Regions from separate parts of the Micromonospora sp. CNZ286 genome, predicted to be linked through region 1. Evidence: predicted binding sites of a transcription regulator. Region 1 holds the regulator's gene; the other holds the start of a gene.

The links. Region 1 encodes HspR, which represses chaperone genes until heat shock. Its sites were predicted from a motif close to TTGAGTNNNNNNNACTCAA; they were not measured.
Region 2: a site for HspR is predicted at 1,841-1,859, ahead of lon (endopeptidase La). Genes of this name have one in related genera too.

Annotation. Positions count from the first base shown of each region.
Region 1 is NZ_JACHIZ010000001.1:6,521,398-6,524,804, forward strand. Features, by position in the region: gene FHX31_RS29310 (hypothetical protein) at 1-379, shown strand, start outside; gene FHX31_RS29315 (hypothetical protein) at 610-816, opposite strand; gene FHX31_RS29320 (heat shock protein transcriptional repressor HspR) at 993-1,433, opposite strand; gene dnaJ (molecular chaperone DnaJ) at 1,458-2,645, opposite strand; gene grpE (nucleotide exchange factor GrpE) at 2,725-3,407, opposite strand, start outside.
Region 2 is NZ_JACHIZ010000001.1:2,880,527-2,883,933, reverse strand. Features, by position in the region: gene lon (endopeptidase La) at 1-1,818, opposite strand, end outside; gene FHX31_RS12925 (histone-like nucleoid-structuring protein Lsr2) at 2,053-2,400, shown strand; gene FHX31_RS12920 (hypothetical protein) at 2,607-3,407, opposite strand, start outside.

The DNA of each region.
Region 1 (3,407 bases):
CTCGCCCGCCGAGCTTCGGGCGTGGGCCTATCAACCGGATTCGGTGCCGCTGACCTCGATGCCGCCCGACTGGGATCTGCTGGTCGCCGGTGACCATCTGGTGCAGACGCTGTTCGATCTGGCCATGGATCAGGGCTGCCCGGCGCGGCGGTTCACGCTGCACTGCCTCTACATCTACGCCGCCGACGGCATCCGGACGAACTTCCGCGCCCACCCCAAGCGCCGGTTCCGCAAGCTGGTCGAGCAGGCCGAGAAGTCCGGCGACGACCTGATGCGCAACTGGGCGCACAACAGCCGGGTGCTGCTCGCCCGGCCGGATCTCTTCGTCTACCGCGACTGGTGCGAGGGCGGCCTGGTCCGCGAGAACCGCCGCCTCTGACCACCTCGACCCGCCCACGTCGACCTCACTGGCCACGTCGACCCGACCGGCCTGGTCGATCATGAACTTGGCGGTGTTTGGTGTCCGGTTTGTCGCCGCCAACTTCATGATCGACCGCGAGGGCGGGTGCGTGGTGCCCGCCCGGAGCAACCCGACGTCCCGGCCCGCCTTGCAGAACACGAACGGGCCGGGATCCCCCGTGGATCCCGGCCCGCACGTCGGCGGATCGTCTAGGTCGACCCGCCCTGCTTCTTGCGCCGCTCGTCGTCCCGCGCCCGGTCCACGCCGTGGTCCGTCTGGTCGGCGAAGCGCCCTTCCTTGACCTTGTCGCTGAAGCGTCCCTCGGTGACCCGGTCAAACCGCTCGCGCACGTTCTCGGCCACCTTCTCCAGCCGTTCCTCCGCGCGCTCGGCCACCTTCTTCGCCGGTTCCGTCATGACTCCCCCCGCCAGCCCGGAATCCGCTTTGGGGCTTTTGCCCCTACGGAAAAGCCTAGTTGACCCCGCTCTGCCGTACCCCGCTTTCCCCTGACCCGGCCCGCGAACCGCCCGGGGAACGACGAAGGCCGGCGCGGCCCCGGGGGAGCGGGGCGCGCCGGCCTTCAGGTACGGAATCAGCGGTCGGGAGCGCGGCGCGGACGCCAGACGACGAGCGCGGTGGATGTGCGGTTGGTGGGCACGAGGTCGCCGCGGGGGAAGCCGCCGAGCGACTCCAGCTCGGCGATCCGCCGGTACGCGGCGTCCAGTTCCGCCTCCAGCCGGGCCACCCGCTGCTGCGCCTCTTCGAGCAGCCGCTCCAACCCGATGATCCGCTTGACCCCGGCCAGGTTGATCCCGTCGTCCTGGCTGAGCCGCTGCACCTCGCGGAGCAGCACCACGTCCCGGACGCTGTACCGGCGACCGCCGCCGGACGCCCGGCCGGCCTGCACCAGGCCCAGCCGGTCGTACTGGCGCAGCGTCTGGGGGTGCATCCCCGCCATCCGCGCGGCCACCGAGATCATCAAGACCTTGGCCTCGTATGCCTGGTCACCCGAGCCGACGTACTCCTCCGACATGCCCGCTCACCTCCGGTGCCGCCGTCAACTGAATCGACGTACCCGCGCGTCGAGATGTTCCCGCGCGGCGGGCGGAGTCTGCGCCGCGAAGGTCTCCAGCGCCGCCCGCGCCTCGTCCGAGACCTTCGCCGGAACCACCACGTCGAGCGTGACCAGCAGGTCACCGGCGCGGCCGTCCTTGCGTACGACGCCCTTGCCGCGGGCGCGCAGCACCCGCCCGCTGGGCGTACCCGGTGGCACCCGCAGGGTCACCGTCCCGTCCAGGGTCGGCACGCGCAGGTCCGTGCCGAGAACCGCCTCGGCGTACGTGATCGGGACGTTCAGGGTCAGGTCGTCCCCGGTGCGCCCGAACAGCTCGTCCGGGCGGACCTTCACCTGCACGAACAGGTCGCCCGCCGGACCGCCCCGCTCGCCGGGCTCACCTCGGCCGGCCAGGCGGATCCGCTGCCCGTCCGACACCCCGGCGGGGAAGCGGACGTGCAGCGTGCGGGTCTTGGTGACCCCGCCGGTGCCGTGGCACTCCGGGCACTTCTCCTCGACGATCGTGCCGACACCCTGGCAGTTGCGGCACGGCTCGGAGAAACTGAACGACCCCTGGTTGCGGGTGGTCACGCCGGCGCCGTGGCAGACCGGGCAGGCCACCGGCTGGGTGCCGGGCTTCGCGCCGTTGCCGTGGCAGGTGTCGCAGACGCCGGGCGCGCGCAGCGTCAGCGGCAGCGTGACGCCGCGTACCGCGTCTTCGAAGTCGAGCGCCACCTCGGTCTCGACGTCCCGGCCGCGGGCCGGGCCGCGCGGACGTGCCGGACCGCCGCCACCTGCACCGCCGGAGAAGATCGAGCTGAACAGGTCGGTGAAGCCGCCGCCGCTGAACCGGCTGTCCCCACCCCCGGCGCCGCCGCCGAACAGGTCGGAGACGTCGAACGGCATGCCGCCCGGCTGGCCCGCGCCGCGGGCGCTGCGCCGGAAGGCGCCGGAGCCGAACAGCGAGCGCATCTCGTCGTACTCACGGCGCTTCTTCTCGTCACCGAGCACCGCGTACGCCTCGGAGACGGTCTTGAACCGCTCCTCGGCGCCGGTGTCGCCGGGGTTGTGGTCCGGGTGCGACTCCCGGGCCAACTTGCGGTACGCCTTCTTGATCTCGTCCGAGGAGGCGGACTTGTCCACGCCCAACGCGGCGTAGTAGTCCTTCTCGATCCAGTCCTTGGAACTCACCGGTCCACCCCCTTCCACGGGTCGAACCCCGGTCGTCCCGCCCGCCCGGTGCGGGCGGGCGGGACGTCACGGGTCGGCACTACTCCGGGTCCGCGACCGCGACCATGGCGGGCCGCAGCAGCCGCTCGCCGAGCTGGTAACCACGGCGCATGACCTGGACGCAGGTCGGCTCCGTCACGTCGGCGGAGGTCTGGTGCGCCACCGCCTCGTGCCGGGTCGGGTCGAACGGGTCACCCTGCTCGCCGAACGCGGTCAGGCCGAACTTCGCGAGCGCGCCGGTGAGCTGCTCGGCCACGCTGCCGAACGGTCCCACCAGGTCGCCGTGCTCACGGGCCCGGTCCAGGTCGTCGAGGATCGGCAGCAGCGCGGTGAGCACCGCCCCGGTGGCCTGCTCCTGAACCAGGTTGCGGTCCCGGTCGACCCGCTTGCGGTAGTTGGCGTACTCCGCGGTCACCCGCTGGAGGTCGCGGGTGCGCTCCTCCAGGTCGGTGCGGAGCGACTCCAGCTCGGCGCCGAGCGGCGCGCCCGTGCCGGTCCCGCCGTTCGGCTCGGCGGGCGAGTCGACCACGGTCGGACCGCTGACCTCGGCCTCGCCGCCGATCTCGTCGACCACGACCTCGGCCTCCTCGACCAGCCCTTCGGCGGGTGCGTCGGCGGCCGCGTCGGCCGCCGAGGCGTCGTTCGCCGGCTGCTCGGTCACCTTGCCGAGCTTGCGCTTGTCGCGGATGACGACCCGGGGTTCGTCGCCGGTGTCCTTGCCGG
Region 2 (3,407 bases), 3.6 Mb from region 1:
CGTGGTGGCCTCGATGAACAGCACGTCGCCACCGGCGCCGGTGACCGCGAGTCCGGTCGCCACGCCGGGTACTGCGGTGCGTTCGGCCGACTCCGGGGTGAACTTGGGCCGGCCCAGGTAGCGGGCCAGGTTGCCGGCGTCGACGTGCACCGGCGCGGAGTCCGTGGCGAGCGCGACCGCGACCTTGCGCAAGATCTTGGCGAGAGCGCGTTCGAGCTGCCGGACGCCGGCCTCCCGGGTGTACTCACCAGCGATCAGCGCCAGCGCCTCGTCGGCGACTGTCACCTCGTCGGTGGTCAGCCCGGCCCGTTCCCGCTGCCGGGGCAGCAGGTGGTCCCGGGCGATGGCGACCTTCTCGTCCTCGGTGTAGCCGTCCAGCGCGACCAGCTCCATCCGGTCCAGCAGCGGGCCGGGGATCGCCTCGACCACGTTGGCGGTGGCCAGGAACAGCACGTCGGACAGGTCGAGGTCGACCTCCAGGTAGTGGTCGCGGAACGTGTGGTTCTGCGCCGGGTCGAGCACCTCCAGCAGGGCCGCCGCCGGGTCGCCGGAGTAGCCGGCGGCCAGCTTGTCGACCTCGTCGAGCAGCACGACCGGGTTCATCGAGCCGGCCTCGCGCAGCGCCCGCACGATCCGGCCGGGCAGCGCGCCCACGTAGGTGCGCCGGTGACCGCGGATCTCCGCCTCGTCCCGGACACCGCCGAGGGAGACGCGGACGAAGTTGCGGCCCAGCGCCCGGGCGACCGACTCGCCGAGGCTGGTCTTGCCGACACCGGGCGGACCGGCCAGGGCCAGCACCGCGCCGGAACCGCGTCCGCCGACCACGCCGAGGTTGCGCTCCGCGCGCCGGTTGCGCACCGCGAGGTACTCCAGGATGCGGTCCTTCACGTCGGCCAGGCCGGCGTGGTCGGCGTCGAGCACGGCCCGGGCCGCGGCCAGGTCCATGTTGTCCTGGGTACGCGTGTTCCACGGCATCTCCAGGACGGTGTCCAGCCAGGTCCGGATCCAGCCCGCCTCGGGTGAGGCGTCACTGGCCCGCTCCAGCTTGCCGACCTCGCGCAGCGCCGCCTCGCGGACCTTCTCCGGCAGGTCGGCGGACTCCACCCGGGAGCGGTAGTCGGCGGAGCCGTCCGGCTCGTCCTCGCCGAGTTCCTTGCGGATCGCGGCGAGCTGCTGGCGGAGCAGGAACTCGCGCTGGGACTTCTCCAGCCCTTCGCGGACGTCGCTGTTGATCTGCTCGGTGACCTCCTGCTCGGCGAGGTGTTCCTTCACCCAGCCGACGAGCAGTTCCAGCCGGGCGGTGACGTCCGGCGCGGCGAGCAGTTCGGTCTTCTGCGTCAGGCTGAGCCAGGGCGCGTAGCCGGCCGAGTCGGCCAGCTCGGACAGGTCGGTCATCCGCTCCATCGCGTCGATCACCTGCCAGGCGCCGCGCTGCTGCAGCACCGAGGTCATGAGCGCGCGGTACTCGCGGGCCAGTTCGCGGGCGCGGCCCGCCGGTGCGGGTTCGTCGAGTTCGGTCGCCTCGACCCAGAGCGCGGCGCCGGGGCCGGGCACGCCGGAGCCGATGCGGGCGCGGGTGAGACCGCGGACGACCGCCGCCGGTTCGCCGCTGGGCAGCCGGCCCACCTTCTCGATCGTGGCGACCACGCCGACGGAGCCGTACTCGCCGTCGAGGCGGGGTACGGCCAGGAGTTCCTTGTCGCCGGTGGCGCGGGCCGCGTCGACGGCGGCCTGGGTGGTCGGGTCGAGGGTCACCGGGATGACCATCCCGGGCAGCAGGACGGCGTCGGTCAGTGGGAGTACCGGAAGAGTTGCCATCGAACACCTGCCATCACGTTGGTTGAGCGTGTCTGGCTCAAGTAACAAAACGTGCCCCTTGTTCCGGGTTGTGACCCACGCCACTACGAAGCGCCGCGTTCCCGCGCTCCGCACCCAATGGCGGCACCCTTTACCGCGACCCGCCGAATGGAAACAGTCGGCTATTGTTGCGGAATTACCGCGCGGTAGGTCAAACTCTTAGCCACACCCCGCCCGACACAGGGAGTAATGGCGATGGCAAGGAAAGTAATCACCGTTCTGACTGACGACCTCGACGGCGGAAAGGCCGATCGGACCGTCGAGTTCAGCCTGGACGGCGTGGCGTACACGATCGACGTCTCCGACGAGAACGCGGGCGTCCTGCGCAAGGCGCTGGATCCGTACATCAGCGCTGGCAGGCGAATCGGCCGGGGAGCGACCGAGGTCGCCCGCGGCGCCCGCCGCACCGCCCGGCCGAGCACCTCGGGAATGGACCGCGAGCAGAACCGCGCCATCCGGGAATGGGCCGCCAAGAACGGGTTCGAGATTTCCGAGCGCGGGCGCATCCCGGTGTCGGTGGTCGAGGCGTACAAGAACCGCTGACCGCCACCGGTTCACCGTCGGGCATCCCGGGGTCACGCTGAGAAATCGGCGGGGCCCCGATCGGCTTTCTACGGTCAGCGCTTTTCATCCGGCCGGATACCGCCGGCACGAAATTTCTTCCGGGATCACCTTCCACCGTGCCCGTACGCGGGAACGGCAGCGGCCGCCCGGAGGAGTCCCCCGGACGGCCGCTGCCGTTCGCCCGCTCAGTTGACCCGGATGCGCACCACGTCGATGGCGGGAGTCTGGTTGGCCCGCTCCATCATCGGGATGCGGTGCGAGCCGTCACCGGCCCAGACCGCGCACTGCGCCACGCCCGACTGCGCCAGGCCCGGAATCTGGATCAGCACGTCGTCCGGCTGGTTGCCGCCCCGCCCGTCCTCGGTGGCCACGAAGAAGGCCGGCACGTCCTGCGGGTTCGGAGGCTGCCGGGTGCTGCCGAGCATGCGGCAGGCGGTGTGGAAGTGGCCGCGCACCAGGCCCTGGCCGTTGAGCAGCGAGCTCTCCAGGTAGTAGCCGCCCTGGCCGGCGGCGAGGAAGCGGTCCCGCACCAGGTTCTTGGTGGTGACCCGGAGGGTGAACGGCTGGTTGCGCCGCACCTGGTTCGGGAACTGCGTGATCAGCAGCGACGGGTTGTTCGCCGCGGCGCCCACCTCACCGAACGCGGTGCTCACGCACCGGTTGCCGTTCTGGAAACCGTCGTGCGCCTGGAGCTGGCTGCCGGAGCAGTCCTTGGCGAGCACGTTCAGGCCGTTGCCGCCACCGTTGTTCTGGCCACCGCCGTTGTTGTTCCCGCCGCCGTTGTTCCCGCCGTTCTGGCCGCCGTTGTTGTTGCCGCCGTTCTGGCCCCCGTTGTTGTTGCCGCCGTTCTGACCGCCGTTGTTGTTCCCGCCGTTCTGGCCGCCGTTCTGCGGGGTGTCGGTCACCGCGCACTGGGCGAGCTGGTCCAGGCCCTGCGGGCGCTGGGCGACCCGGCCGATGGCGGTGGCGATCCGGTTGAGCGCCGC